4 regions of the Desulfitobacterium elongatum genome follow, and region 4 is predicted to be linked to each of the others. Evidence: riboswitches for the same ligand, from Rfam matches in the RefSeq annotation. Region 4 holds a riboswitch; each other region holds the start of a gene.
The links. A riboswitch is a leader RNA that binds a small molecule or an ion and turns the genes downstream of it on or off. The one in region 4 is predicted to bind cobalamin.

Region 1 (7,902 bases), 1.1 Mb from region 4:
GTCGCCGAAGACCTTTATTTTTATGGAGCCTTTAAAATGATGAGTCCGTTCTATCTACAAAATGACGCACAGGCCTGCTATTACATCATGAATCCTGGGGGCGGCTATGTGGATGGAGATCGATATAAAATCGAAATCCAGTTATCCAAGCAGGCTGAGTTATTGCTAACCACCCAATCGGCGACGAAAATCTATAAAACTCCGAACAGACCTGTTTTCCAGGAAGTTAATATTACGCTAACTGAGGGTAGTATATTAGAGTATCTGCCGGATCCAATTATCGGCTATCGGAATTCAAGGTATAAGCAAAAAACTGTCGTACATATGGAACAAGGGACTTGTTATATTACGACAGATATTATAACCTCCGGATGGGATTCAGAAGGAACACTGTTTTCCTACGACCTACTCGATTTAAATACTGAAGTCTATTTAGGGGAGAGTTTGGTCGTAGCAGATCATATGAGGCTGACACCTAGGAGTCAAAGTATACGTGAGATCGGCCTTTTAGAGGGGTATACCCATTTTGGAACGATGTTGGTCATAGGCGATAGGGCAGATGCTGATTTCTTATCAAGGTTAGGAGATTTACTAGAAAGTAAGGAGTTAACGTCCAAATATGGGTTATCTCTGCTTTCTGTATCGGGCTTCTCTCTGCGTGTTTTAGCTCATACCACGCAAGACGTTGAGAAAGTCTTCAATCTATGCCACACCCTAATTCGAAGGGAATGGTTTGGTAAACCTCCTGTGTTTCTTCGAAAATATTAGTTAAGATAAAGAGGTCATTTGGACCTCTTTTTTGTTGTGCTTTTCCTCCGAGCACGAGCTTTACTACACGGACTTAAACGAATAAAGAGTTTGATTGGGGAAAAAGGGATCACTCGAGAAGAACTCAAAGAGAGAATCTGCCGATGGTTGAAGGACTTGGCGAGAACACATAGAATTTAATTATATAATCATGATAAAGGATATGACGCATTAAGGTAAGTCATAATCTATTGTACGTCGGTTTGTCCTAAATGGGCGCTGCGTCTTGATTAAGATCTAAGGAGGAAGATCATGAATTTTATTGGGAATTTGATTTGGCTAATCTTTGGGGGAATTCTTGCAGCTATTGCATGGTCCTTAGCAGGTCTTATATTATGTATCACGATTATTGGCATACCCTTTGGCCTTCAATGTTTCAAGATAGCCCAGTTTGTATTATGGCCCTTTGGAAAAGACATAGAACTTGGCCATTTTGGAGTCGGTGATTTACTGATGAATATCCTATGGCTTATCGTATTTGGATGGGAATTGGCTTTGAGTCATCTTGCTATCGGGGTAATCTTCTGCCTAACGATTATTGGTATACCTTTCGGACTTCAGCACTTTAAATTTGCTATGTTGGGGCTTATACCTTTTGGAGCGAAAATTCGATAGAGTAAGAGCCTTAAGAAAGAGCCTATCAAGTAACCATAGGGAACCGAAAAGGGGGCATTATTTATGGATCGTGTCCTGATTAGGACGCAGCAACTCACTAAAAGATATGGGCAAGTCTCGGTGGTTAAAGGACTTAACCTCGAGGTCAAGAGCGGAGAAATCTTCGGGTTTCTAGGACCGAATGGTGCAGGCAAAACAACCACCATCAAAATGTTAACTGGCCTAATGGAGCCCAGTGAAGGAGAAGCCGTTATCTGCGGCTACGATATCAGCAAACAGCCCACTCAAGCCAAGTCTTTGATGGCCTACGTGCCTGATCAGCCTAAATTATATGGTAAGCTTTCGGCACGGGAATTTTTACAGCTTATCGCCTCCCTTTATCGGATGCCTAAAGAGAGCATCGAGGAACGGTCGGAACAGCTCTTGAGTTTGTTTGGTCTCTCAGACCGAGCAGATGAGCTATTGGAGGGTTACTCCCACGGCATGCGTCAAAAGGTGGTGTTGGCGTCAGCACTCATCCATCAGCCCAAAGTCATCCTTCTCGATGAACCTACGGTCGGTTTGGATCCTGCTAGTGCTCGCCTTTTAAAGGACGTGTTGCAGGAGATGGCTCGGCAGGGGGCGGCCATTTTTATCTCGACCCATATCTTGGAGATTGCAGAAAGAATGTGCCACCGTGTCGCTATTCTCAAAGAAGGACAGCTGATTGCTCAGGGTAGTCCTGAGGAACTGCGTCAGAAGGTTGGGCACGGTGGAGAAAGCTTGGAAGATATCTTCCTGGAACTCACAGGCGGTCACGAAAATGCCGAGTTAATCAATAGTCTGGGGGAGGGATAAACCCGTGCACATCATTTTACCTCCTCCCCTTACTGATCCACCGCAGGAACAATCCTTTGTCCAAGATTTTAAGTTGTTACTGAGAAACCAACTGCGAGTAGCTTGGAATAAGATGAGACATCGGCCGAAGGGTGCGTTAATCGGAATGGTAGTCCTTTTGTTGGGATTGCTCTCCCTCTTAGTTTCCTTAGGCTTTTCTGCCTATGGGTCTTTGAAAACGATGTCACCCCAAACGGTCCAAGGGTTCCTTTCCCTGTTATTCATGGGTGGCTTGATCAGCCAGATCATTTTTGGCATTACGGCAGCCTTTGCTGCCCTTTATATGTCCGAGGATTTAGAGCTTCTATTCATGGCACCCGTCCCCCTCAAGGTCGTTTTTGCCGTAAAATCTCTGTCAGTGATCGGAAGTAACGTATTGACAGCACTTTTATTTGTCTTCTTACCGGGAGTTTTTTGTGGGCTATTTTTTCAAGCGGGAGCCACCTTCTACCTTTTGGTTTTCTTGGTGGGTCTTGGGCTATTGGCGATAGGTACCGCTGTAGCTGAACTCCTCAACCTGCTGGTGATGCGTCTTGTCCCGCCACATCGGAGTAAGGAAGCCGTTGGCTTTATCGGGGCTTTGGCAGGCATTCTGATTGCCTTGGTTTTTCAGCTTCCGAGCATGGTGATAAATAATGAAGATAAGTTAAACATAGGCGTTTGGCTAGCAGGCCAAGAACAGATGCTCAAAGTGATGGACTTCTTCCCCTGGGGATGGGGCTCAGAAGCTTTAATTGCAGGGATTTCAGGGAACTTCCTCGCCGGACTTGGCTGGAGCCTCTTGATCTTCTTCGTGGGCGCTTTCCTGTTTATGATGGCTTTCAAGCTTGTTGAACGGGGATTCCGCCAGGGCTTCATATCACTGAGTCAAGGAGAAGGGGGTAGACGTCGTAAAAAACGGGTTACCGTCGTGCAAGGGGAAGAGCATCGCCTGCAGGGAAAGGCTTTATCTTCACTATTTAAGGAAGAGGTCATCGGTGTAGGCTCTCCTTGGCTGGGAATGTGGGCAGTGGCTAAGAAAGATTTACTTTATATGAAGCGTGACACCCGGGAATGGTTTGGCTATTTGACGCCCTTGATTATCATGCTCTTCTTTGTGGCCCAATTCATGTTTTCCCATGCCGATTCAAGCCGCACTTCCTTAATAACCGTATTGATTATGTACACCGTCATGTTCAGCGGTAACATGGCTTTGCAATCATTCGGTCGCGAAGGAGAATCTGACTGGCTATTAAATAGCGTTCCCCTTGCGGGATGGCCAGTGGTCTGGGGGAAATTGCTAGCAGCCGTTCTTCCGACGTTGTTATTAATGGAAGTCTTGTTAGTCGGGACATCCTATGCAATCGGTATGTCTACTACCTTGATTTTTGCTCTGGCGATAGGGGCGGTGCTTCTCTCCCTGGGGTCAAGCGCGATCGGACTCTTTTACTCCATTAATAACTGCCGCTATAATCCAGACACTCCCCAACAGCGTATTTCACCCGGAGCTTCCCTATTTATGTATCTTATTAACTTGTTTTTTATCCTCTTATTAGCAGTGGGCATCGTCTATCTTTTTCGACCGGCAGAGCTGGTCTCTCTTCTTCAGGAACTCCCGCCGATAACCTTCGAAGGTGGGTTTCTGTCAGCTATCCTTTATGTTTTGTATCTCTTGAGCCGACCCTTGTTGTGGCCGACAACGTTACGGATTCTGATGGGAACCATCGTGACTGGCGGCGTATGGGCAGTGATGTTTCTTGGATTTATGGCCGCTACAGTTCGGCAGAGCCGAAAAGGCTTCCGAGTAGAAATCGTCACAGGTCGAAAGAAGAAGCTCGGGAAAAGACGAGTGAGTAAATAAACGTAGTGTGAGTTTAGTAAACGTATGTGTGTGAGTCAGTAAACGTATAAGGATAAGATTAAGATTAAGCGGGCGTACAGCCCGCTTATCATTTTTCCAGTACCTCAAAGAGACTCTGGTATCGCCGAGCAAACGAATTTACTGGCTTTGAATGCAGCCATCGAAGCGGCACGGGCAGGAGAACAGGGACGTGGCTTTGCCGTCGTCGCTGAAGCGGTTGAAAAAATGAATACTGGAGAAAAGCAAGTGACACAGGGTAAGGAAATGTCCCATAAAGTCGAATCAGAATTTGAGACCCTTGAGCAATCCGTAATAGAGCTTGATGCCATCATGGATACGATCGCTTTATCTGCTCAAGAAGAATCGATGTCTGTAGAACAAGTCGCCACTTTAAGAAAAGAGTTTTAGGATAGGTTGACTCTATAGTGGAAAACGGAAAAGGCTTAGGAGTGCATATGACGCATGCTTAAGCCTTTTGTGGTTTTAGGATATAAATTATAGGTAAATTATATAAGAATAGTCTTGACAAGTCTGAAAAATGAGAATATTATCTAAAGTAAATTCACTATATTTTTACAGGTGCCCGAGAGGGAGAATAGGGAACCGGGTGGAATTCCCGGACGGACCCGCCACTGTAAAGGGGAGCCTTTGCCATTTCCACTTTGTAAGAAGGAAGGAGGCAAAAGGCCGTGAACCTGAGTCAGGAGACCTGCCTGTAAAATTGAACTGTCGGCTTCGCGTATAAGTCGGCTTGAGTGAGGATGATGGAAAAATCCGCACCCTATTAGGGTTGCGGATTTTTTTGTTATCTATTTTTTCATTAGCCTCTGGTCATTAATCGAAAAATGTTCCTCGTTCAATTTAGGTGATAAACGAAGTCACAAGGGAGGGAAGAAAAAATGTACCTTGATGAATCTAATGATAAGCCCCGAGATGAATGTGGTGTATTCGGTATCTATTCTCCTGGTGATGAGGTAGGCTTTAAAACCTATTTTGGTTTAAACGCTCTACAACACCGAGGAGAGGAAAGTGCAGGCATAGCCATCTCCGATGGGACGGAAATTCATTTACACAAAAAAATGGGGCTAGTAACAGACGTTTTTAATGAAAATCTTTTAAGCACCTTAAAAGGGGGCATAGCGATTGGTCATGTCAGGTATTCCACCTCAGGCGATAGTTCAGAGGTCAATGCTCAACCTTTATTGTACAGGAATTATAGGGGGAGTGTGGCTCTCGCTCATAACGGCAACTTAACCAATGTCTCTCTATTGAAAAAGAGATTGGAACCGACTCGTTTATCTAAGGAAATCAGTACCGATAGTGAAATATTTTTTGGATTTATGGCTAAGTACAGACAACTTCCCTTAGAGAAGATCCTAGAACTCTGTATGAGTGAAATCTCCGGTTCGTTTTCTCTAGTCGTGATGACAAAAAACAGTCTCATCGGCCTGCGGGATCCATACGGAATGCGGCCCCTCTGCCTTGGAAAATTAAAAGGAACGAAATCAGGCTATGTACTTGCTTCTGAAACCTGTGCCGTCGAAACTGTGGGCGGAGAATTTATCAGGGAAATTGAACCCGGGGAGATCGTGATTATAGACAAAAATGGAATTCATTCTATACCTACGCGCTCTAGCTCGGGTAACCGCCACCTCTGTATTTTTGAATATATCTACCTTTCTCGCTCCGACAGCGTAATTGACGGTAGAACTGTCAATTTAGTTCGTCGGGATTTTGGCAGGGAACTGGCTAAAGAATTTCCGGTGGAGGGGGACGTGGTAATTTCTGTCCCAGATTCTGGAATGGCCGTGGCGATGGGATATGCTGAAGAGCGCGGTCTGCCTTTCCGGGAAGGTTTGATCAGAAATCGCTATATGGGCAGGACCTTTATAAGGCCTGGGCAAAAAAACCGGGAGCAAGCTGTCAGAATGAAATTTAATACTATCGATGAGATACTTCAGGGTCAACGGGTAGTGATTGTAGACGATTCACTTGTGAGGGGAACTACCAGTAGTCACATCATCCGTATACTACGGGAGGCAGGGGCAAAAGAAGTCCATTTTTTAGTGGCTTCTCCACCCCTATGCTATCCCTGTTATTACGGAATCGATATTTCATCCTCTGGAGAACTCGTCGCTGCTCGCAGGTCTATCGAAGAGATTAGACTTCATATCGGGGCAGATAGTCTTCATTATCTCGATTTAGAACGAATGCTTCGAGTATTGAAGCGACCCCACGATTTTTGCACAGCCTGTTTTGACGGTGTTTACCCTGTGCAACTTTTGGGAACCGATTCAAAGGTTTCCATAATATAAGAAATAATTAAATCAAAGAGGAGGACAATTATGAGTTTATTGACTAGCGCTTTAAAGGGAATCATTACACCTGAAATGGAACAGGTGGCGTCTAGGGAAGGAGTCTCACCGGAATTTATTCGGCAAGGAGTTGCTGAGGGTACGATTGTTATTCCCGGTAATATCAACCATAAGAATATCGTTCCGGTTGGAATTGGCAAAGGACTGCGTACGAAGGTCAGTGCCAGTATCGGTCTGTATGGAAGCGAGGCCACAATCAGTGGGGAAGTTGAAAAAATCAGAACCGCTCTAGAAGTAGGTACAGATGCCCTAATGGACCTTAGTGTCAGCGGTGATATTGATGCAATGCGCCAAGAAACCTTAAGTTCCGCTACTGTACCAGTAGGAACCCTACCCGTCTATCAAGCGATGGCTGAAGCCGTGAAAAAGTACGGCTCGAGTGTGAAAATGGGTGTTGAAGAGATGTTTGAGGTTATCGAACGCCATGCGGCAGAAGGGGTTGATTTCCTCGCATTGCACTGTGGAACGACCATGGATATTGTGAAACGGGCAAAAAGCGAAGGCCGCATTGATCCCCTCGTAAGTTACGGAGGATCTCACTTAATCGGTTGGATGATCGCCAACCAATGTGAAAATCCCCTTTACGAACAATATGACCGTGTCCTGGAAATTGCCAAAAAATATAATGTGACCTTAAGTCTTGCGGATGGCATGAGGCCAGGGTGCCTAGCAGATTCCCTAGACGGAGCTCAGGTACAAGAGCTGGTGGTTTTGGGAGAACTGGTCAGGCGTGCCCGCGAGGCAGGGGTTCAAATCATGATTAAAGGCCCTGGACATATGCCCCTCGAGCATGTCAAGGCAACAGTTACTTTGCAGAAGAGCCTCTGTAAGGGCGCACCCTACTTTGTGTTCGGGCCCCTGCTAACCGATATTGCTGCCGGTTATGATCATATTAATGCAGCGATCGGCGGGGCACTGAGTGCTTGGGCTGGGGCAGAGTTTCTCTGTTATGTGACTCCAGCGGAACATATCGGGTTACCCGGTGTCAACGAGGTACGGGAGGGAGTCATCGCTGCTCGTATTGCTGCCCACGCAGGTGACTTGGCCAAAGGATTGAAGTCAGCTCATCAATGGGATTTAGAAATGTCTATCGCACGGAAAAAGCTCGACTGGAAGAGACAGTTAGAACTTGCTATTGACCCGCAAAGAGCCGCAGAGATTCGAAAAACCCGGAACAATGGTGAATCTTCAGCCTGTGCCATGTGCGGAAAGTACTGTGCGATGGAGATCGTATCGAAGTATCTAAAAACACCAAAACATAGCTGTTAATGAAGGAAAGGGTGGGATATTATGACTCAGGTTTTAAGAGCACGTAAAGGAATTATTACTGAGGAAATGGAAGCCGTCGCAGCGAAGGAAAATGTTGACGTAGAGTTTATCCGCCAAGGA
Region 2 (7,902 bases), 2.0 Mb from region 4:
ATGGGTCACCTTATGATATCGAGAAAGAGGCGGTGCAATAATGTTAACCCATCGATTTGTTTCAATCAGGAAGGATGGTAAAAATGAGTGATAACCCGCTCCTACTTCAAAATGTCTCCGTGCCACTTCATCTTAAGCGGGAAACCTGGCGTCAAAAAGCAAAATCCCTCCTTCGTTACCTTGGTCCCGCCTTTATCGTCAGTGTCGCATACATTGATCCTGGGAATTTTGCTACGAACATAAGCGGTGGGTCAAATTTCAATTACACACTTTTATGGGTTATCCTTTGGAGCAACCTGATGGCTATCTTCTTGCAGACTTTATCGGCTAAACTTGGAATTGTTACAGGAATTGATCTTGCGACCCACTGCGGACAGATTTTTAGTCGAAGGACGAACATGCTTCTCTGGGTCATCACACTTTTTACCGCGATTGCAACCTATATGGCTGAATTCTTAGGTGCCACCTTAGGTTTTTATCTTCTCTTTGGGATACCCCTACTTTTGGCTGGAGCCATCACGATCTTTGTTACCTTCCTTCTCGTTTACTTACAACGCTTTGGGCAACAAGCCATTGAACGGACCATCGTCCTACTTGTAGCTGTCATAGGAATCTCCTATTTTGTCGAGATTTTCCTAGCCAAACCCGATTGGAGTAAAGTTGCTTATCATACCCTTGTTCCTAGCTTAGGCCCCGAAAGCATCCTGGTTGCAGTGGGTATGCTTGGCGCTACGGTCATGCCCCATGTCATCTTTCTCCATTCTGAGCTAGTCAAATCTCGGAGGACGAGTGAGGATATCCAAGACATCAAACGACACTTCAGGATGGAGCGTCTGGATATCGTGTTTGCTATGAACATCGCTTTCCTAGTCAATGCCGCTATGCTTATCGTGGCAGCCTCAGTATTCTATTCGAAAGGGATTCCTGTCGATACTATCGAGGAGGCGCATCGCTCCCTTACTCCACTCCTTGGACACCTCTCCAGTGGTGCTTTCGGGCTCGCCCTTCTTGCCTCCGGTCTTTCCTCATCAACCGTAGGGGCAATGGCTGGAGAATGTATGATGAAAGGGTTCATAGGACTCGATATTCCCATTAATATTCGACGGATTATCACCATTATTCCTGCTATGGTGTTACTCTGGCTAGGACTGAATCCCATGAAGATCCTTATCGTCAGCCAGGTGACCTTAAGCTTTGCACTCCCTGCTGCGGTCATACCGCTCCTCATCATTACCAGTAGAAAAGACGTGATGGGAGAAATGGCAAACCGAAAGTTCACAAATATTATCGGCTGCATCATAGTCACCTTGATTATCTCCTTAAATGCGGTACTGATTTATCTAACTCTCTTAAACTAAGAAAGTGTGGGGATCACCCACACTTTTTCTTAGTCTTCTAGCCCCTTACATCAACTCAAAATGCAAAGTTTACCCTTCCTCAAGGACGGGTTTACTTTACTAGTGTTACTTAGCTGCTACGCCTTGACTAGCGGCTAAGTAATCAATAAATTGACGGGCTGTACGTCCTGATCGCGCATTATGCTGCATAACCCAACGTAAGGCTTGCTGCCTTAACGACTCTCTCTCCATGACAATCCCTTGCTGTGTCGCTAACTCTTCAACGATTTTCAGATACCCTTCCTGATCGGGGGATGGGAAGGTCACTGTGATTCCAAATCGGTCCGCTAAGGATAACTTTTCTTCCATGTTATCCCTACGGTTGACCTCATCTCCTTGCCGTTCCGAGAAACTTTCGCGCACCAAGTGACGTCGGTTCGAGGTCGCATAAATCAAGACATTCTGAGGTTTCCCCTCTAACCCACCTTCAAGAAGGGTTTTAAGTATTTTATATTCCGCCTCAGACTCTTCAAAGGAGAGATCATCGATAAATACGATAAACTTCTGTGGCTGTTTTCCAAGAAGCTGGATGACTTTCGGATAATCTTTTAGATCCGATTTTGACAGTTCGACCAGTCTTAATCCCCGATCATAGTATTCTTGCAAAAGCGCCTTGACTAAGGAAGACTTCCCAGTTCCACGATTACCATAAAGAATGACATTATTCGCAGGGTATCCCGATAAGAAAAACTCAGTATTCTGAAGCACTATACTTTGCTCCCGTTCTTGACCAATTAACTGACTCTTATGCATCGGATCTGGACGAACCCCTTTGAGGTGACCAAAGTCGCCCTGCCACTTATAGGCAAATGAACGACTAAAAATTCCAGAACCCACCCTCTGATAGAACGAAATCAATTCATCCATCATCTCAATTGGATTTCCCTTCGCCAAAGCTTCTTTGACTTGATTCTTAGCTGTATGCAGATAGATTTCAGCTGGACTCATCTCTTTCGTTGAAAACGTTGAGTTCTCAGGAGTCCAATTCGGCCAATTTGACAGGGAAAGTGGGGATTTTAACCATATGTCTTGTGAATCTTTCTCTACTAAGGAGAATTTCTTTTGAATGACTTCCTTGATTTCTGTTGGTGTTAATTCCGAAATTTCACGCCAGATGAGAATATCACGGGTGGCCAGTTCAACAAAACTTCTTACAATCTCTTTTCTGTTACTCCGTGCTACTTGATGTGTTAATTCATTTTCATCTTCTAAGAGGAGATCCCAAAGATGCGCTGGCCAGTTCACTTCGATCGCTAAAGAACAGAAACGGTGATATTCACGATAGACTTCAGCTAGATTGTTTTCTGGCGAGGCGATGAGTTTCAAAAGAGTTTTCAACGAATGGATGACACCATCCTGATTAAGTTCGTGGAAAATGACGACTCCATCAAAAAGAAGGGAGATCCTTTGCATTTTAACATCTTTCACAATTTACACTTCCTGATTAATATATTTTGTCTATTCCTATGATAAATTTGAATGATTGTTCCTCATACCCTATTCTAATGTGTATTGCTTAAATAGCAATTAAAAACAAGTGTACTAGTACAACATTCTCTTTAAGTAATGATAACCCCTTCTTTGAGTTTTGTAAAAGGAATATTTTTATTGACAAATCGGAATTTTTTGTTATTCTTAAGATAATTTCATTATAAAAATCTTTGGTGCCCCTTTGGGGAGAATAGGGAAACCGGTGTAATTCCGGTGCGGACCCACCACTGTAAGAGATGAGCCCAAACTAAAACCACTGGCATTTGCCGGGAAGGGGTTTCGGGTGTTTGAATCTTAGCCAGGAGACCTGCCAGAGATGAAAAAGACTTTCCAGGGTGTATTGGAAAGCGACGGAGATGACGGCAAAGTCCCGACCACAGAAATGTGGCGGGACTTTATTTTTTTATCAGAAGGAGAGGATTTATGATGAGGAAAACAGAACTATCAAATGAAGTACTCCCAGTTGATGAGCTGCATGGTCTTTCAGACTTATCCAACGCAACACTCGAGGAATGTGAGTCCGCATTAACTCAACTTATCGAAGGTATTCAGGGATTAGACGGGGAGTCCATGCTGGCTGTTCAGGAACGTCTCGATTCCCTAACTAAACCACTTGGAAGTCTGGGAGTCTTAGAACACATAGCCAAACAACTTGGTGGGATTCAAAAGAACCCCTGGCCAGAAGTTGAAAAGAAAGCTGTCCTTGTCATGGCTGGAGATCATGGAGTTGTAGCCGAAAGAGTCAGCGCATTCCCACAAGAAGTTACCCCACAAATGTTCTATAATTTCTTACAGGGTGGAGCTGGCATCAATGTACTTTCTAGGCACGCCAAGGCGGAAGTTATCTGTACGGATGTCGGGATTGCTTTCCCTCTCGACCCTCCAGAACTGATGCGTAATCGAATAAAAAACGGAACTGAGAATATGGCTAAGGGCCCCGCAATGAGCCGAAAGGAAGCCATTCTCTCCCTTCTCACAGGTGCGAAAATCGCACGTCAAGCGATTCAATCCGGAGTAAAGGTCTTAGCTACTGGGGAAGTAGGAATCGGGAATACTACCCCTAGTGCAGCAATCGTCTCGGTATTCACAGGATTGCCTGCAGCCGAAGTTACGGGCCGAGGAACTGGGCTTGATGATTCAGCCTTGCTTCATAAACAAGAAGTGATTACACGGTCAATCACGGTTAATCATCCAAATCCAAACGATGGTATCGATGTTTTAAGTAAAATCGGTGGTTTAGAAATTGGTGCGCTTGCGGGTGTGATCTTGGAAGCCGCCTACTCTAGAGTTCCTGTAGTTCTCGATGGAGTCATTTCTACCGCAGCCGCTTTGATTGCTACTCAACTCTCACCGTTGTCACGCCTCTACTTGATTCCTTCACACTCCTCTGTCGAACAAGGCCACATCGCAGCTCTTAAACACCTTGAGCTAAAACCCATCATGCACCTCGATTTTCGCCTTGGAGAAGGAACAGGGGCGGCAGTCGCCTTCCACTTACTTGATGCTTCTATTCATATCCTTAATGAGATGGCTACCTTTGCTTCTGCTGGAGTTAGCGAAAAGGATAGCGAAAAGTAAATCTTTTGTTGACAAACTTTTCGGAGTAATATAATATACCCTTCTGAAATTTTCCTTTGGAGGTATATCATGTCTGATCTGATTCTCATCACGGGAGGAGCACGGAGCGGGAAGAGTAGCTTTGCTGAACTTCTTGCAGCTCATCCTGGACTTCCTGTTGTATATATCGCTACGGCCCAAGTCTATGACGAGGAGATGGCTCTGCGTGTAAAAAAGCACCGTGAACAACGCCCTTCCGATTGGAGCCTCGTGGAAGAACCTCTTGCTATTTCTTCCGTCTTGGAACACTACCGAAATGAACAGGTCGTCCTCTTACTCGACTGTGTAACTCTTTGGCTGACGAATCTCCTCCTCTCTGAATATAGTGAGGAATCAAGTGAGGATCCTTTTGCTCAGGATGAGAAAGAACAAATCATTCTTGATCAAGTTCGAAGGGTTGCCCATCTCGCCCAGGATATTGTTCCTCAGGTGATTATGGTGACGAATGAAGTGGGGCAAGGAATTGTTCCGGATAACCCTTTATCGCGGGCCTACCGTGATCTAGCCGGGAGAGCAAATCAACTCCTTGGTCGTACAGCCTCTAAAGTCTATTCCGTCGTTGCCGGATATCCAATGGAGATCAAAGAATCTGGACAAGTACTGATAGATTCCCTAAAGCGGGAAGTGAAGATACAAAAATGAGGAAATTACAGATTGCTCTGACCTTCTTGACTCGTATTCCTTTTCCTAACCCCAAAGACGTTTCTCAAGAGGAATTCACCCAGAGTCAGCACTATTATCCCGTCGTCGGACTCCTTCTTGGTGGGATTCTCTGTGTAAGTTCAACCCTATTACTCTCCTGGTATCCTCCACTTATCACAGGAGCTCTCCTCCTAATCCTGCAATTAGTCCTCACAGGAGGAATCCATCTTGATGGCTTTATGGATAGCATGGATGGGCTGTTATCCGCTCGTACCCCCGAACGCATGCTGGAAATTATGAAGGATAGCAGGGTCGGCGCCTTTGGAGCTATAAGCACAATCGCCTTGCTCCTTCTTAAATCCTCGCTTTTCGTAGAACTCCTCTCTCTCCCCTCTCCATCAACCCCGCTAATCCTTTTATTTATGCCCATCCTATCACGGTGGATATTTCTAATCGGAGTCCATTTTTTCCCCTATGCTCGCGCTAACGGGCTAGGCAAAGGCTTCCATGAAGCCTCCCGACAAACCAAAGGCATTTTCTTAAGCCAGGGGATTTTTCTTCTCCTTCTAACCTTCTGGTTCTTACACTGGCCAGGAGTAATAGGCTTTTTGACCGCCACCCTGTTCATCCTCATCTTCACATCGAAGTCTTCTCATCTTCTCGGCGGACTTACCGGTGATCTCTATGGTGCAAGTATCGAATTTGCAGAGCTCTTTTTTCTACTTGGAGCTTTTCCATTACTACACTAAAAACGAATAAGAAGCTCAAATAAGCAAAGCCGTTCTTTCTCAACGTTACTTAGTTGAAGAAAAACGGCTTTCATCATTAAATTTCTATTACTCTATTCACCAAAGCAAACTTTTCAAAGACGTGATAGCGTAGCTTTTCGCGAAGTAGTGAACGAGCCTTTTCGTCCTTCTACATGCGCTGAATCTACTTACTCAACCCCCGAGCCAACCGTTTAACCCCTTCTTCAATGATATCTGGAGTAGAACAAGAATAATTCAGACGCATTTCATTGGAAACGCGCCCATCAGCGTAGAACAACGCTCCCGGGACATAAAGTACATTGTGTTGGATCATCTCTTGAACATAATCAAAGCTATTATCCTTGCCGATGAGCTTTGCCCACAAGAATAAGCCTCCCTTTGGAACAATTATTTCCACTTTATCTCCAAGATGGGTATGTATTGCATCGACCATAGCATTCCGCCGGACACCATACACTTCCCGCAATCTCTGGATATGTTCTGGCAAATACCCTTGGCTCAAATATTCATAAACTGCCCGCTGTGTCAGGTTATTACTGTGTAAATCGACGCCCTCCTTGGTTTGCTCCAAATGGGCGATAATATCTTCATCTCCCACTACATATCCTACTCGAAGTCCAGGAGCGAGGATCTTGGAAAATGTCCCGAGATAAACCACATTCTCTCCTAAATCAGCTAGATTTGGCAATGGATCTCCCTCAAAACGCAGTTCACCATAGGGATTATCCTCAACAAGCAACAAGTTATATTTTTGTGCGACCTTAAGTAGTTCCTTCCTGCGAGTTAAGCCCATGATTTTTCCAGACGGATTTTGGTAATTCGGAATTAAGTAGAGAAATTTCGGGGTAGTGACACTAAGGGCTTTTTCCAACTCACTAGGAATAATCCCTTCCTCATCTGAAGGAATCATCTGGAAGTTTGCCCGGAAACCTTCAAAGGCCTGAATCGCCCCTAGATAAGTGGGCGTTTCGAGAAAGACAGTATCGCCTGGGTCCAAGAAGGTCTGGGCTAAGAGACTTAAACCCTGCTGACTTCCCGTAGTAATTATCACTTCACTTATTCTTGCTGGTCTTTGATTTCGACTATGTTGACTAGCTATCCATTCCCTTAACCGAGGGAAACCCGCAGTCTCAGAATATTGTAAGGCCGCTCTTCCCTGTTCCTCAAAAACTTTTTGAAAGGCTTCCCTGAGTTCTCGATCTGGAAATAACTCAAGCGCAGGTAGTCCTCCAGCAAAGGAAATCATCTCTGGGTTTTGAGCCGCTCTCAGCATCTCCCCGATAAAACTCTCCCCAACCTTATTCATCCAGCTCGCATACTTCATGTTTCTACTCCGCCTTTCATTCTGTCAAGAAACTATAGTTGATTGGTCAAGATATCCTCCCGACCCTTTATTAAATCTTTCCGAATCGATTAAGAGGCCAATATCGGATGATCACTCGGCCTTCGATATTTTCCTTGGGTAAAATGCCCCAGATATGACTATCCTTGCTATTATTTCGATTATCTCCGAACATAACATAGGCATTCTCCGGAATCTCGATCGGCCCATACGTATATTTCGGAGCCTGATTCAAATACGTTTCATCTAGGGCCTTTCCATTAATCCAGACCTTACCTTCTCGAACTTCCAAGGTCTCCCCAGGTAAACCCACGATTCGTTTCACCAGGTCATCAGACTCACCGGAAACCTTTGGAGGCTGAAACATGATAATATCTCCTCGCTCCAAGGGAGCAAAGCGATAGAACAGTTTATCAAAAATGACTCGATCCTGAAGTTGAATCGTTGGAAGCATCGACCCGGTCGGAACGATCCGTGTATCGAAAACAAACGTCCGTATGGCAAAAGAAATTAACCACGCAACGATGATAAGTCCAGCCCATTCCAAGATTGTTCGAACATAATTCTTCATTTTTCTCACTGCCTTTACCTACAATGGATACTCAATGGAGTCATACTAAAGAAAATACCCCCCACCTCGGAG
Region 3 (7,902 bases), 1.9 Mb from region 4:
AGTGAGTTCACCATATATTCATCTACAAGGAAAGTCCCCCCTGGCAGTGGACTTAAAATTCCGCCACGTCCAACGACAGCATCAAGAGAATCGATACTTAATCCATGCTGTTCGAAGGTCTCGCGAATTTTCATCTTGCGATAAGGATACTGTTCATTAATCCTGCTGAATCCCCTTAATTCTTCAGCCGGGTGCTCAATGACTTCTTTCCATAGACACGTCGAATCTTCGAATAAGGCAATTTTCGTCGAAGTGGATCCAGGATTAATCGCTAGAATTTTTCTCATTCGTCACCTCAATAATATGAATTTTTCATCCGAGCTTTTAAGAATAGAATTTATAGAAACAACCAAATCTAATAAGGTCTCAAACGAAAATTTCTGTAAAGATAGCCTAAAAGTAAATATTTTCGAATTCTTTAATTAGAGTGACTTGCAGTAAGGTTCTTTAAATTATATCAAACCTCGTCCAAGAAACAAATATAAAAGGAGTGTACAACAGATGACAGAAAGAAATATTCTCGCCTACTTTAATTCGGTGGATCAGGCCGAGGCGATAGCCAACCAGCTAAAAAGCTTGGGGATATCTGACGTACAAATTGACAGAATCCACAAATATCCTGAAGGGACTGCCGATTATGTCATGAATCCAGCGACAGGGCAGATTGGAAGCCTATCCGATTTAACCCTCGGAGATATAAGCGGGGATGTAGGACCTCTAACTGCAAGTGATCCAGCCGCTAGTGGCATGAGCGGGCAGAGTTCTGTCACAGGTCGAGACGTTTTACTAGCTGCTATCGTAGATGACTCACAGTTTGATCAAATCCGCAGCGATATTCGTTCAAATGGAGGTTTAATCTAACACCAATGGAGCTCTCCAGTTTAGAGTCGAACGATTGATTAGGTATACATATTTAGAACCGGCCCGATCGAAAAATCGAAAAGATCAGGAGTAGAAACATGACTGCGGCGACGACAAACCCTGCTTCGATGGCCGGAATATGCCAGAAGACAAGAGGTTCTTTCCCGAGTGCAGAAGCTATAACGAGACCACACATTATGATGCTGAAGGATAACAGGATAATACTAAAGGAAATCTGATTACTGATTCGATCAAGCTTTCGTAAGAAGGTCTCCAATTCTGGAATGATGATCTCGATCCGAGTCCTTCCCCTCTGAATCGTATGCAAAAGCGCCTTCGTCTGCTTGGGGAGTTCGATAATCAGTTCAGTATATTCCTTCAGATTATGCCAAGCCTTCTCCGCTAGGATCGTTGGATTGAAGCGTTCTTTTAGAAGTTGTCGCCCAAAAGGTTCAGCAATATTGACAATACTAATATTCGGATCAAGACGCTCAACAATCCCTTCAAGACTGAGCAAGGATTTCCCTAACAGGACGAGGTCAGAGGGGATAAGAATTCGGTGTCGAAAAGCGATCTGAAACAAATCATTCACTGCTTCCCCGAGATGAACTTGGCTCAAGGGAACATCAAGATACTTTTCTCTCAAGAGATCTACATCTCGAAACAAAACCTTGCGATCGATATCATCGGGCACAATTCCCATTTCAAATACTGCATCAATCATGTCCTCTGTTTTTTGCCTCATCATCCCGATGACGAGCGAGGCGAAGTTGTACTTCATATCGGGTGAAAGCCGACCAACCATCCCAAAATCAATGAAAGATATAATTTGTCCTGGCAGGACAAAGATATTTCCTGGATGGGGATCACCATGAAAAAATCCTTTGATTAGAATTTGCTTAAACATCGCCTTAATAAGATTTTCAGCGAGAACCTCACGGTTATATCCAAGATTTTCGAGATTCTCAATCTGACTAAGCTTTACCCCACGCATGAACTCAAGAGTTAATACTCTTTTTTTAGAATACTCCCAATACACCTTAGGGATTTGAATCGTCGTGTCCTCAGCGAATTGCTTCGCAATCTTCTCAGCGTTGCGCCCCTCGATACTGTAGTCGAGCTCACTACGAAGTGAGCGAGCAAATTCGTCAACCATGTCCCTCACATGATAAAGCGCCGCCCACTCAATTCTCCTCTCGGCAAGCCCTGCAAGATCCAAAAGAATCTCAAGATCCGTTTCGATAGTATGAGCTATCAAAGGTCGCTGAACTTTGACTGCGACTTCCTCTCCTGACTTGAGTACCGCATAATGTACTTGGCCAATCGAAGCTGCAGCAATAGGAGTTTCATCGAATTCCATAAAGATGTCGCTTGGGGCGGCCCCAAGTTCGGCTTCAATGATCTTACTCGCTTCAATAAACGAAAAAGGAGGCACCTGATCTTGAAGTTTTTCGAGCTCAGTAATCACATACGCTGGTAAGATATCCGGTCTTGTGCTCGCAATTTGCCCCATTTTGACATAGGTTGGCCCTAACTCTTCAAGCGCTATCCGCAAACGTTCTCCTAACGTTTGCGGATCCACCTCTTCTTCGGTTCGAAAAATCCGCTTTGGAAGAGACAATAAATTAATGAGCCCCATCTCTTCTAGGATGAGGCCGAACCCGTGCCGGGCGAGAACTGATGCGACTTCGCGATAACGATTGATATGACGGATTCTTCTTCCGATCATTTCGATTCCCCTAGCAAAACAGTATTAATATCTCAAAGATTCTCAACGTTTGTTGTCATCAATTCAATCATTACCAGGAGTATGGTCTTGAATATTTCCCTGAGCATTTTCCAACTCCACGATCCGTTTCTCGAGTCTATCGATATCCACTTTACTCGGGATATTCAATTCCTCTAATATCTTCTGAACTTGATCTCGAAGTTTTGTATTAATCTCTTTATGCTGCTCGTTGCCTTTCTGGATGAGTTCGTTGATCAGATCCTTGGACTCACTTGCGGAAAGTTCTCCTTTTTTTACAAGTTCATCGACGACCTTTTCGATTTGCTCCTTACTCACAACTGCAAACCCTAGACCCAATGCCAAACCTTTTTTGATTAAATCTTTCACAGAAAACACTCTCCTTTAAGCTTAAGTACTGGTAGTTCGCACATTCCATCGATACCCTGGCATCATAAAACCTACCCTAAGAAAAATCTATTCCATTGGATACAGTAAAATCCTTCTCTTACTATTATTTGCTTACTCTTCTAAAAAGATTCGAATCACCATCAAGATAATGATAACCACTTGGTGCAAAGAATATCTTGGACTTTAACTTATGCATGCTATATAATTGAAATAAAAGAATATAGCATGATGATTAGGTTCTCCTCCTATATGAGTTGAGAGGAGTAAAAGGGTAAGTCGGTGTAATTCCGACGCGGTCCCGCCACTGTAAAATGGAAGTGTATTCTTCTATGCCGCTGTCCTATGACTGAAAGGCGTGAATACATTGCCATAAGCCAGAAAACCTGCCTATTCATTCGAGCGTACATCCTTCGAGGACAAGGAATAGTCGCTGCAAAATGGAATATTTCTAACGCAGCAAATCAAAAACCTTTTATCCTCGTGGTAAAAGGTTTTTCAATTTCTTTCTTCCTCACGTGCACAGAAAGGGGTAACAAAGCGATGAGAGATGTCAAATTATTCCGAAAAACAGCGATTGTATTTTCCCTTATCTTCTCCTTGATTTTCGTTAGTGGTTGCAGCACAACCCAAACTCCACAACAGCACTCGAAATCTCCCGAACAGAAAACTTCACTTCAAACGATTTATCCTCTCGTCTTTAAAGATGATGCGGGAGTAGAAACAACCCTTAAGAGTAAACCTCAACGGATCGTGTCCTTTGTCCCCGCCTCCACAGAGACTTTATTTGCGCTTGGCCTAGAAGGCAAAGTCATTGCCGTCACCAAATATGATGATTATCCCCAAGGGATTCAGCAAAAAGTAGAATATATCTTTGAAGATAGCCTTCATCCAAATGTCGAACAAATCCTAAAGCTTAACCCAGATTTGATCGTCTTAGGTATGCAGGATGAAAAAACTGTGAGCTCCATCCGAAATCTTAAGATTCCCGTTGTTCAGGTAAATCCTCAGAGTCTTGAGGCTACATACAAAACCATTGAGAAATTCGGACAAATCACCGATGCCCAAGAACAAGCAAAGAAAATTGTTGACGGGATGAAACTGAAGGAAAAAACGATTTCAGACAAAGTCGCTACTATTAAATCTACAGATCGAGCTAAGGTGTGGATTGAAGTCGATCCCGACCTTTTCACTGCAGGAGAAGGCACTTTTCTGAATGAGCTCCTCACAAAAGCAGGCGGAATTAATATTGCCAGTGATGTTAAGGATTGGGCTCAATACAGTGCCGAAAAAGTTATAGCTAAAAACCCTCAAGTCATTCTTGACACCTATTCTTACTACCTACCCAATGTGAAGGATACAATCTTAGTGCGTCCAGCCTGGCAAACTATCGAAGCAGTTAAGAATAAAAAAGTTTACGATTTAGATAGTGATATGGTTACTCGACCGGGTCCCCGTATTGTTGATGGATTAGAATCAATAGCAAAAGCTATTTACCCAGAACTGTTTAAATAAGAACGTAATCAGGAGGAAGGAAAGGCATGAGCATCAAAACTCTAGCCCCGAAAAGTATATCGTGGATCAGTGGCCTGTTCATTCTTCTCCTATTCTCCATGGTTTTTAGCGTCATGACTGGCGCCGTTCGTCTCCCTTTCCATCTTACTTGGCAAATCCTCCTGAATCATTTGCCCTTCTTGAGTTTAGATGCGACTTGGACGATGGCTCAGGAAACGATTGTATGGAATTTGCGTTTACCACGCGTATTTCTTGCTTTGGTCGTGGGTGCGATGTTAGCTGCATCAGGGGTTGCCTTTCAAGGTATACTCCGGAATCCCTTAGCTGATCCTTATATTCTCGGAGTATCTTCAGGAGCCGCTTTCGGTGCGGCTACCTCTATCGTATTTTTTAGAAGCTCATCGTTCTTTGGTCATCTTTCCCTCCCCCTCTTTTCCTTCGCAGGAGGACTTATTTCCCTGGGCTTTGTCCTAGCACTCTCTAAGCAACAAGGCCAACACGAAAGGGAAACACTGATTCTTTCTGGAGTCGTTGTGCAATCCTTGCTGGGAGCATTTCTCTCCTTTTTAATCGCAATCTCAGGACAACAGATGCAAGAAATCGTTTTCTGGATGATGGGGAGTCTTGCGAATCGCACTTGGACAGATGTGTTTATTCTTCTCCCTTATTTCCTCATAGGATTAACCTACCTTCTCTTTCAGCAACGAGACCTCAACGTACTCGCACTCGGTGAGAGAGCTGCAACCCACCTTGGGATGAATGTTGAACAAAAAAAAATCATTATCTTAGTTGTCGGCTCTCTCTTAACTGCGGCAGCAGTCTCAGTCGTTGGAATTATTGGCTTTGTTGGGTTAATCGTCCCCCATCTTATGCGCCTCTCAGTAGGGCCTGATCATAGAATTCTTCTTCCTGTCTCAACCTTGGCTGGAGCAATTTTTCTATTATGGTCTGATACTTTGGCTCGTACGCTTTTAGAATCACGGGAGATTCCGATTGGAGTCATTACGGCATTTGTTGGTGCACCGTTTTTTGGGTATTTACTAAAAAACAGGCTAAGGAGGGATTAGGGATGAGTTTATTTGAGCTTGAACACGTTAACTACCGTTATGGAACTTTTCCTGTCTTATGTGACATATCCTTTACAATTGCAGAAGGAGAAATATTCGGGATTATTGGGCCCAATGGAAGTGGAAAATCGACGCTTATTCGCTCAATGAGTGGCCTACACTCTCTTTCCTCAGGAAAAATCCTCCTTCGCGATAAACCTCTTAGCTCGTACTCTCATAAAGAACTCGCTCGCCAAATTGCAGTACTTGAACAAGAAGGTACTCCTCCTCTACCCTATACCGTGGAACAAATTGTCTCCATGGGACGATACCCATGGTTAAAACCCTTTTCAGAGCTTGGAGCACATGATCGTGAAATTGTGGAGAGCGTCTTAAGAAATTTAAATTTATGGAATATTCGATCGAAGAAAGTAAGTGCCTTGAGTGGAGGACAACGACAACTCGTTTCCTTGGCCCGTGCGATGGCCCAAGAACCCCGGATTCTAATTTTAGACGAGCCAACGACTTATCTTGATATTGGGCATCAGATTCTTGTCATGGAGCATGTACGCAAGTGGCATCAAGAACAAGGACTCACCCTGATTATGGTTTTACATGACCTGAATATTGCAGGTCAGTATTGTGATCGGCTACTCTTACTTGATCAAGGAAAGATCATTAATTGGGGAAATGCTGCAGAAGTCCTAAACGAAGACATCCTTGCTAAGATTTATAAAGCTGATTTAATACGAATCGAACATCCCACTTTAGGTGTGCCACAATTTTTGTTAAGTGGTAGATAAACAATTCTTACAAATGCTAGAATTATTACCAAAGTTTTTATAAGGACAAAGTGAATAATTTATCATATACTAGAGACAACCTTCCAAAGGGCGGCGGGTTGTCTTTCTTTTGGACATCTATCGCTTACTCGAAAGGAGAAATGCATCGTGAAAAAAAGTGTAAATATAATCATGACCACTATTTTAACAATCGGGCTTCTTACCACAGCAGTCACCGCAAAACCACAAGCACTTACAGACACAGTCAATCTTTCCTACGAAGCAAGTCGTCCTGATGAGATTCAAATCGCAGCGGAAAGTCCCAAACAAACTTCCGATACTCAAACCGTTACTTCGTCGCTCGAAAGCACCTCAGAAAAGCCCTCCTCTAATAACGTCGCGCCTCGCCCGCGTAGTTCAACCTCACAAGTATCAAGAGGGCAAAGTACTAGCACTCCGACGAAATCCGTGAGTTCCTCTAGTAATAGTTCAAAAGCCAGTGCGATTATCAGTACTGCTAAACAATATATCGGGGTAAAATATGTCTGGGGTGGAACAACTCCAAGTGGCTTTGATTGTTCAGGATACACCCAGTATGTATTTGCTCAACAGGGAATTTCCTTACCCCGTGTTTCTCGTGATCAGTATGCGCAAGGAACCGCAGTCTCCTATGAAAACCTGAAAGCAGGTGACCTCGTCTTCTTTTCACTCGATGGAGATAAGGTCATCGACCACGTTGGAATTTTCATTGGAAATGGACAATTTATCAATGCATCAAGCTCTAAAGGAGTAACCATCTATTCGATGGGATCCTATTGGAAATCCCATTATATTGGGGCTAAGCGCGTTCTCTAGTCAGCGCGAACAACTCAAATATACTGTTCACAAAAAACTACTCCGCATCGTTTTTGATGCGGAGTAGTTTTTTACAACCCCCAACCTAACCGTTAATAATTGTTCCGCCGTTAATGTGAAGAATCTGACCTGACATAAACGACGAGTCACTTGAAGCAAGAAATACATAGGCGGGAGCAATCTCCTTTGGTTGTCCTGCCCTCTGCATGGGTGTCGTACTCCCAAAAGTAGCTACCTGATCAGCAGGGAATGAAGCCGGAATCAAAGGAGTCCACACTGGACCCGGTGCTACCCCATTTACACGGATTCCTTGCTTAGACAAAGACTCAGAGAGGGAACGAGTGAACGCTACGACTGCTCCCTTACTGGCTGAGTAGTCAATGAGTTGATCATGACCTTCATAAGCTGTAATCGAAGTTGTGTTAATAATAACTGCACCCGATTTGAGATGGGGTAGTGCCGCCCGAGTAAGGAAGAAGCAAGAAAATATATTTGTCTTAAAGGTCCGTTCTAACTGAACTGCAGAAATATCCAGTAAACTATTCTGCACATGCTGTTCTCCAGCATTATTGACAAGAATCTCTAAATGACCAAAGGCTTTAAGTACATCTGATACCACTTTTCCGCAAAACGCCTCTTCACCAATATCCCCTGAGAGCAGAAAACACTTCTTGCCCAACGCTTGAATTCTTGACTGAGTCGCTTCAGC
Region 4 (7,902 bases):
ACTAAATAATCTTTAGAACAATAAACTGTATTTTGACGAGGAGAAGTACCTATGGATTTAATAAAAATTTTATTGGTATTTATTATGATTATTGTGGCAATGAAATTTAAAAAGCCACTATATATTTCAATTTTAGTTGGTATCATAGGAATAAGTATATTTTTTAATGTGGGTATTATACAAACTTTGAAAATAATGGGTCTTTCGAGCATTAGTCAAGTAACAATCTCTTTGGTTTTATCGTTCTATTCCATTACTTTTTTGCAGAGAATGCTTGAAAAGAGGGATCATTTATTTCTAGCAGAAAAGTCATTGAGTGGAATGTTTAATAGTCGAAGAGTTAATGCAATGCTTGCACCTTTTATTATCGGGCTATTACCATCAGTAGGTTCTATTATCATAGCAGCTCCAATTGTGGATAATGCAGGTGGAGATTTTATTAGTCAGGAAGATAAAACATTTATTACTAGCTATTTCAGGCATATATCAGAAGCTTTTCTGCCTACCTATTCATCGATTATTTTAGCTTTGCAATTATCAGGTGTTGACATGACTGCTTTTGTAGTGGGTATGCTACCAATGGTTTTAATCTTATTCTTATTAGGATATTTGTTCTATGTGAGAAAGATACCAAAAGAAACGGGATTGCCAGATTCAATTGACAAAAAGGAAGATGCTAAAAATTTGATACGTAGTTTATGGACAATTGCATTAACAATCGTAATTATACTTTTTTTCAAATGCCAAGTTTACATAGGCGTCATTCCAGTCATTATAATGAGCTTCATAATCAATAAATTTTCTTTTAAGGAAGTAGCGCCTATGTTTATTAGCGCATTTGAATCCAAGTTATTAATTAGTACTGTGATTATTATGATGTTTAAGGATGTTTTAACATACACAGGTGTAATAAATAAATTACCACAAGCATTTGGAGGGTTGCCCGTTCCAACGGTTGTTATATTTTCCCTTATTTTCATAGTTGGAACTATGATTGCAGGTTCACAAGCAATTATAGCAATAAGCATGCCTTTAGCATTTGCAGCTATACCTTATGGAGGTTTAGCACTAATGATATTGCTAATGTGTTTAACATATATGGCGATGCAAATTTCTCCAACTCATATTTGTTTAGCAATAGTAACTGTGCATTTCAACACATCATTTTTAGACTTGGTCAAAAGAACTATTCCTATTATGGTTATGTTTTTAATAATTATTTCTGGATATTGTTACTTTTTATATTTATTTCAATAGGTTTCATTAAATGATGTACATAACCAACTCTTTGAAAAGTAGTTTTGCGACGCTCGATTTTCGTACAGATACAAAAAAAGCTTGACATTAATCTGATCTGGTCTAGAATGGGATTAGAATATTTCAACAATTAAATGGATTATAGGTGCCCTTCACGCGAGGGAGAATAGGGAACTGGGTGTGAATCCCAGACGGACCCGCCACTGTAAAGAGGAGTCTCATGCAGAGATGCCACTGGGTAACTGGGAAGGTATGTAAGAGACAATGACTCTAAGTCAGGAGACCTGCCTATAATCTAGAAGCACATGAAGTATGGTAAAGTTCATGGTCTTTTTGCTTTATCCGAGAGGAGGAAGCGAGATGACTATGAACTTTTTATTTTTGCAAGAAAGGAGGGGGGAAATGGGATATCATGGGCGAGATGTTGAGGTGGTTTCCTTAAATGAGGCACAATACCTTGTGGCAGCATGCGATTCTTGTGGTGCCATCGGTATGAAGGAGCGCGATGTAGTCAAAGTGCCTTGGAGCATAACAGGGAGGTTTACTGCACGAGTCGCTTTGCTGGAAGTACTCTCCATTGGGGCGATTCCACAGATGATCACGATTGCGATTTCTAATGAGCCTAAGCCTGCAGGTGAAGAAATACTTAAGGGGGTGAGAGAGGAGCTAAAGGTTATGGATCTGGCTTCGATGCCTATGGCTATTAGTACAGAAAAGAATATGCTCACAGAGCAAACAGGCTTAGGGATTACTGTAGTAGGGGTTTGTGAAAAAGCGAAGCTTAGAATCGGACAATCTAAACCTGGAGATGGTATTTTTTGTATGGGCCATCCTAAGGTGGGGCCGGAGATCCTTAGTCCAGATGATCCGGAAATTGTCCAAGGTGATCATCTTGTAAAATTACTAGGATACCGTGCGGTTCATGACATTATCCCAGTGGGATCTCAAGGAATACGTGGTGAAGTCAATGCGATTGCTTCGATAGTAGGTGTTGAATTTATGAGAGAACCGAAATGCGAACTTAATCTAGAAAAATCGGCAGGACCATCAACGTGTGTTATTTTTACGGCACCTGAGAATATTCAACTTGGCGACTTTGGAACGATTCCGATCTGTAAGGTTGGGAGGCTCGGTGGGATTATTTAAGGTTCAAAATTAAAGGGTACAAGTAGGATGAAGTAATAAAATTAAGGGGGAATTTATAATGATTAACCGTTCAAATTCAAAGGAAGAAACCATCAAGAACTCGGCCCTGAATATAAGACGGATTGCAATCATGGCCGTTTTTATTGCATTGAGTGCAGTGGGTGCCTTGATTAAAATCCCGAGTCCAGTTGGGACAGTGGGCTTGGATTCTGCACCGGGCTTTTTCAGTGCATTAGCCTTTGGAGGACTTGAAGGAGCCGTAGTCATTGCTCTCGGTCATTTACTTTCTTCAGCGGTCGTGGGTTTCCCACTTGGAATTCCTATGCATTTAGTGATCGCTGTAGAAATGGCTGTCTTTGCCTTGATTTATCGCTTCGTCAATAAGAAAATGGGTTTAATTGCTGCGGTGATCGTGACGTCCCTCTTAAATGGCGTGGCGGGTGCGTTTATGGTTTTTCCTATGGGTGGTATGGGAGCCGTTTTAGGGTTAATGCCCTTCTTATTGGTGGGTTCAGTCATCAACATTGTGGTATCAGCGTTAGCGTATAAAGCTCTCAAGGGAAGTCGATTGATTTAGAGGGGTGTAACTGTGGAGCAGGTCGTTGAATTAAAGAATGTTTCTTACCGCTATCCTCACGCTGAGGTTGAGAGTTTGAAACAGGTCAACTTAACGGTGGAGAAGGGGAAATTCGTCGTTTTAATGGGTCGCACAGGAGCAGGAAAAACAACGTTAAGTTTATGTTTAAATGGACTGATTCCACAGCTTATGCAAGGGAATTTAATCGGAGAGGTCATCGTTGCTGGTAAAGAGACAAGTAAGTATCGAGTGCAGGAATTGGCTAAGCAGGTAGGACTTGTCCTTCAGGAAGCAGAAAGCCAGATTGTTGGGAGAACAGTAGCAGAAGATGTAGCTTTTGGACCCCGAAATTTCGGTGTACCGATTGAAGAGGTTCATAGAAGAGTTGAACGAGCGCTAGAAAGTGTTCAATTGAGAGAACATAACGGGCGCTCCACGGCTGAGTTATCAGGTGGAGAAAAACAAAGGCTAGTGATTGCTGGAGTACTAGCCATGGAGCCCGAAATTATGGTTCTGGATGAGCCAACCTCTGAACTCGATCCTGAGGGGCGAGTAGAAATCTATCGGGCCTTAGATGATCTCTGTCGGGAAGAAGATCGGACTCTTCTCGTGATTGAACATTCGAGTGAAGAGATCCTTCAAAGAGCAGATGAACTTGTTGTACTTGATCACGGGGAGATTGCTTGGCAAGGGGCTCCTGAAAAGCTTTTTCGCAATATTCCTTTTTTGCAGGAATTCGGGATAAAGCCCTTGCCGGTAAGCCTTTTAGGTTGGGAGTTTTATCAAAGGGGCTGGATTGAATTTGAAGATATCCCTTTAGACGTTGCGAGTGCTGAGTCCCTGATTCGCAGTTTAACAAGTAAACAAAAGTTGCGGAACGTAATGGACCCATTGGCCAAGCCTATCGAGATAAGGGAAGACGATCAAGAAAAGACTGTGGAAAAGCAAGCACAGAGTTCACCGTTCATTCAGGTTAATCAACTTGTCCACCAGTATGAATCCGGACAAATAGCGATACAAGGGATTGATCTTGTTATTCAAAAAGGTGAATTCGTCGCACTGGTCGGTTCCAATGGAGCGGGGAAGACCACTTTAGCCAAACATTTGAATGGGCTGCTCATGCCGACACAGGGAGAAGTTATCATTAAGGGGATGAACACGAAGGAGTATGACACTGCACATCTTGCCCAAACGGTGGGCTATGTGTTTCAAAACCCGGATCACCAAATCTTTTCCGTTTCAGTTGAGAAAGAGTTGGAGTTTGGTTTGAAAAATGCGGGTTTTCATTCGAGGGAGATCAAGGATCGAATCACTCAGGCCTTAGAGTTAACCGGTCTAGAAAAATTTCGGGAGGTTCATCCTTATACACTTGGTAAGGGAGAACGTCAGTTGATTGCGGTTGCTTCTGTTCTAGCACTTACTCCTAAGATTCTCGTGATTGATGAACCCACGACAGGCCTTGATTGGATGGGCGTTCAAAAGATTATGGAGTTGCTTCAACAACTCCATAGAACGGGAACAACGATTCTTATGATCTCTCATGATATGGACATCGTTGCCGAATATACGGAACGGGTCATCGTGTTACAAAAGGGTCATGTATTAAGAGATGCCACTACCTGGGAGGTTCTAGGTAATTCTGAAATACTAAGGCAGGCGGCAATTCTTCCGCCACAAATCTGTGCACTGAGTCAGAGGATAACGGATTTAGGTCTGAGACCGACTTCGGCTGAGGAATTCAGAGGGTCACTGGTTAGAGTCATTGAGGAGGGGGATCGGGCGCTATGTTTGTAGACTATTTGCCGGGAGAATCTCTACTTCATCGCCTAGATGTCCGTACCAAAGTACTTGGTCTTTTGACCGTCATCGTCTGGAGTTTCTTGTTCGAGGATCCACTCTACAATGTGTTGCTCATGCTGGGTATCGTCCTAATAACAGTTCAGAGTAATATACCCTATAAGAAAGTTTTGAAGCTTATCCGGCCTTTAGTTTCGATTTGTCTATTTCTTTTTTTGATCTCTGGTTTTACGTACCCACCTGAACGATTTCATAGTGAGATGTGCCAGATTGTACTTTTCTCTGCTTTACCTGACGGACGTTTGGCGCTATCTGTAGGAGGAATGTTGACTGGGGTCAATTTTATCTGTCGACTCCTGGTTATGGTTCTAGCTTCTTCGGTGTTAACCTTAACCACTCCCATGGATGATTTTATGCTATTTTTGAATCAGTTTAGAGTTCCTTCGGAAATATCGTTTATGATAACGACTGCCCTGCGTTTTATCCCTACTCTGGATAAAAAGAGATCACTCATTCTCGAGGCTCAAAGAGCTCGTGGAGCAAAAATCAATGATAAAGGAAGCCTAGGACGTATCAAAGCTTATATCCCCATTATGGTCCCCTTATTTGTGAACTCCATCTTGATTGCTGAGGATTTAGCAAAAGGCATGCTGAATCGTGGCTACGGATATGCCCGCACAATGACGAATATACGAGAACTACATTTAGCGGTAAGGGATTATTGTATTATGGGAATGCTTTTTTTAATGATAGTAGGTGGCTTCTACTTGCGAATGGGACTTAGATTAGGTCTCTTATAAAGAAAAAACCGTCTAATAGACGGTTCATTGAGGCGAGAGCTAAACCCTCGTCTATATAAAGGTAGGAGAAGAATGTCGTTATTTGTACTTTACCATAGTAATGTTAAAGTACAATGAAGAATTTGTTAATTTTGCATTAATATTCATATTCGGGATTTACACTAACAAAAAAGTTGTAAAACTAATGACCCCTCCGTACTTTCTCTCTAAAGGGTGCACTAAGAAGAATTTGGGGAACTCATTGTTATTCTTCAGTCATAAAGGGAATTAGAAGAGAAAGGGAATAGCAAAATTCTGTCGAATGAAGTACTATTAGAGAAGTAGTTTTGAAAACAAGTCAAAGTCGGAGGGTGTGCAATGGAACTCATTCAAACAGTGATTGATATATTTCTTCATCTCGATGAGAAGCTAGGTGTTGTAATTCAAGCTTACGGCACGTGGACCTATCTCATTCTTTTTCTGATTATATTCGCAGAGACGGGTCTTGTTGTTACTCCGTTCCTTCCGGGAGATTCCTTAATCTTCGTAGCAGGAACTTTCGCAGCGAGTGGTGCCTTAGACCTAAAGACGTTGTTTGTCTTACTTTTCGTTGCTGCGATTTTGGGGGATACTGTGAATTATCAGATTGGTCACTTTTTTGGGCCTAAAGTTTTTTCGAAAGAAATGCGTTTCCTGAATCGGGAGAATCTTGAACGAACCCAACACTTCTATGAGAGGCATGGGGGAAAGACAATTATTATGGCGCGATTCATCCCAATCATTCGAACGTTTGCTCCTTTCGTAGCAGGAGTTGGGGTGATGGCCTACTGGCGTTTTCTGCTATTTAATCTCGCCGGAGCCTTTCTTTGGGTAAGCATTGTTCTTTTCGGGGGATACTTTTTTGGTAATCTGCCTATTGTTCGGGATAATTTCACAATAGTTATTTTCGCGATCATCGGGATATCCATTGCACCGGGAGTTATAGGTTATCTTAAGCAACGCTTCGGGCAATCTAAGAACACCATGAATTAGTTCATAAACCGAGTGATTTAAGAAAGATATTGATAGTTCAAACGAGAAGAGGGAATTAACCCATGTACTTGGGCTTAATTCCCTTTTTGCTTTCAAGAAATCAAGGGGAAGGTTCTCTAGGTTTCTAAGTCGGTTTGATTCGATTATAAGACCCCATGGTGCAAGCAGAGTAACGGGGGCTACCTTGGATTTCAATGGATTTGCTCGGCTAGGTGGAAGTGGTGGAAATGGCGCATAGTTTAATGGGGACTTAAATATATAGCAACAAATGTATAAAAAGAGGCCGTGTAGACGCTTTGTTTTCTACACGGCCTCTCTTCATGCAAAGAAGCCTCGACTGATCATAGATTTCTTTTACAAACGAAAATATAGTCCAACAATCTTATGTGCACAAAAAAATGGTTGTTTGCTGTGGATGCTATTTTTGGGTGGCATATGATGAAAATATAACCGGCAAAATATTCAATCCTTATATATTCTACTCTTTCGTCAGAAGGAAAATATAGAGTATAATTATAAGTGAAATGATGAACGAATATTTTGGAGAGATTGCTATGAATTATTGGGGAGCGAAGACTCTTCTTTTAATTGTTATGAGTTTAGCTATCGTTATCTTGATAATTATAATCAATAAAATGAGGCGAGGAAAACAGCAACGACTGCAAGCTCTATTTCAAACGAGTTTTGATGGTATCCTTCTCGTGAGTGAGGATAAAAGGATCTTGGCAGTTAATCCTTCATTATTGAATATGTCAGGATTCCTACTTGAGGAATTAATTGGACATAACTTTTGTTCCGTTACAGGTTGTGATAAGCGAATTGGAAATGGGGCATGTTCCGGCCAATGTTTGGTACTCAATACAATCAGAAAAGGGGGATCTCTGCCCTATCTCGAAACCCGACTGTCCAAGAAAGATGGAAGTTTAGTTCCAGTGGCGATAACAGTTTCTTCATTCAAAGGGGAAAGAGGAGATCATGAAGCTGCAATTATTATCAGAAACTTAAGGACGGAAAAAGGGCTAACGAAGAAATTAGCCCGAAAATTGAAACAGATCAAGAGCGCTCAACAGCGTTCGGAAGCGCTATTACAATTAGGATTGGAACTTTCGTCCGTGGCGGATTTTAACCAGCGGCTGCAGTCGGTTGTCGACCAAATTCGGCATGTAATGCATGTAGATCTCGTAGGGCTATTACTCATGGAGCCGAAGGAAAAGTATTGGTATTGGAAAACTTTGAGCGGTAATGATAAAGGGAGTAAACTCAAATCACGCATTATTCGTCTGGAAGAAGGTCCACTGAATGAGTTGATTGAAA

Region 1: another riboswitch for cobalamin. It lies ahead of purF (amidophosphoribosyltransferase); the one in region 4 lies ahead of ACZ42W_RS18890 (alpha-ribazole kinase).
Region 2: another riboswitch for cobalamin. It lies ahead of cobT (nicotinate-nucleotide--dimethylbenzimidazole phosphoribosyltransferase); the one in region 4 lies ahead of ACZ42W_RS18890 (alpha-ribazole kinase).
Region 3: another riboswitch for cobalamin. It lies ahead of ACZ42W_RS09825 (ABC transporter substrate-binding protein); the one in region 4 lies ahead of ACZ42W_RS18890 (alpha-ribazole kinase).

Annotation. Positions count from the first base shown of each region.
Region 1 is NZ_AP038772.1:2,916,100-2,924,001, reverse strand. It holds gene ACZ42W_RS13615 (urease accessory protein UreD) at 1-768, shown strand, start outside; gene ACZ42W_RS13610 (YccF domain-containing protein) at 1,060-1,422, shown strand; gene ACZ42W_RS13605 (ABC transporter ATP-binding protein) at 1,486-2,259, shown strand; gene ACZ42W_RS13600 (putative ABC transporter permease subunit) at 2,264-4,138, shown strand; partial or broken gene ACZ42W_RS13595 (methyl-accepting chemotaxis protein) at 4,253-4,358, shown strand; cobalamin riboswitch at 4,699-4,869, shown strand; gene purF (amidophosphoribosyltransferase) at 5,038-6,453, shown strand; gene thiC (phosphomethylpyrimidine synthase ThiC) at 6,484-7,782, shown strand; gene bzaB (B12 lower ligand biosynthesis ThiC-like protein BzaB) at 7,804-7,902, shown strand, end outside.
Region 2 is NZ_AP038772.1:2,036,197-2,044,098, reverse strand. It holds gene ACZ42W_RS09675 (Nramp family divalent metal transporter) at 84-1,358, shown strand; gene ACZ42W_RS09670 (ATP-binding protein) at 1,464-2,825, opposite strand; cobalamin riboswitch at 3,043-3,217, shown strand; gene cobT (nicotinate-nucleotide--dimethylbenzimidazole phosphoribosyltransferase) at 3,315-4,466, shown strand; gene cobU (bifunctional adenosylcobinamide kinase/adenosylcobinamide-phosphate guanylyltransferase) at 4,536-5,147, shown strand; gene cobS (adenosylcobinamide-GDP ribazoletransferase) at 5,144-5,896, shown strand; gene ACZ42W_RS09650 (aminotransferase-like domain-containing protein) at 6,081-7,241, opposite strand; gene lepB (signal peptidase I) at 7,312-7,830, opposite strand.
Region 3 is NZ_AP038772.1:2,067,450-2,075,351, reverse strand. It holds gene buk (butyrate kinase) at 1-287, opposite strand, end outside; gene ACZ42W_RS09840 (hypothetical protein) at 502-861, shown strand; gene ACZ42W_RS09835 (ABC1 kinase family protein) at 914-2,590, opposite strand; gene ACZ42W_RS09830 (phasin family protein) at 2,654-2,977, opposite strand; cobalamin riboswitch at 3,216-3,403, shown strand; gene ACZ42W_RS09825 (ABC transporter substrate-binding protein) at 3,539-4,510, shown strand; gene ACZ42W_RS09820 (FecCD family ABC transporter permease) at 4,537-5,577, shown strand; gene ACZ42W_RS09815 (ABC transporter ATP-binding protein) at 5,580-6,359, shown strand; gene ACZ42W_RS09810 (C40 family peptidase) at 6,507-7,193, shown strand; gene ACZ42W_RS09805 (SDR family oxidoreductase) at 7,279-7,902, opposite strand, start outside.
Region 4 is NZ_AP038772.1:3,986,872-3,994,773, reverse strand. It holds gene ACZ42W_RS18895 (DUF401 family protein) at 52-1,257, shown strand; cobalamin riboswitch at 1,384-1,563, shown strand; gene ACZ42W_RS18890 (alpha-ribazole kinase) at 1,660-2,403, shown strand; gene ACZ42W_RS18885 (ECF transporter S component) at 2,462-2,980, shown strand; gene ACZ42W_RS18880 (ABC transporter ATP-binding protein) at 2,993-4,774, shown strand; gene ACZ42W_RS18875 (energy-coupling factor transporter transmembrane component T family protein) at 4,765-5,577, shown strand; gene ACZ42W_RS18870 (DedA family protein) at 5,935-6,588, shown strand; gene ACZ42W_RS18865 (ATP-binding protein) at 7,143-7,902, shown strand, end outside.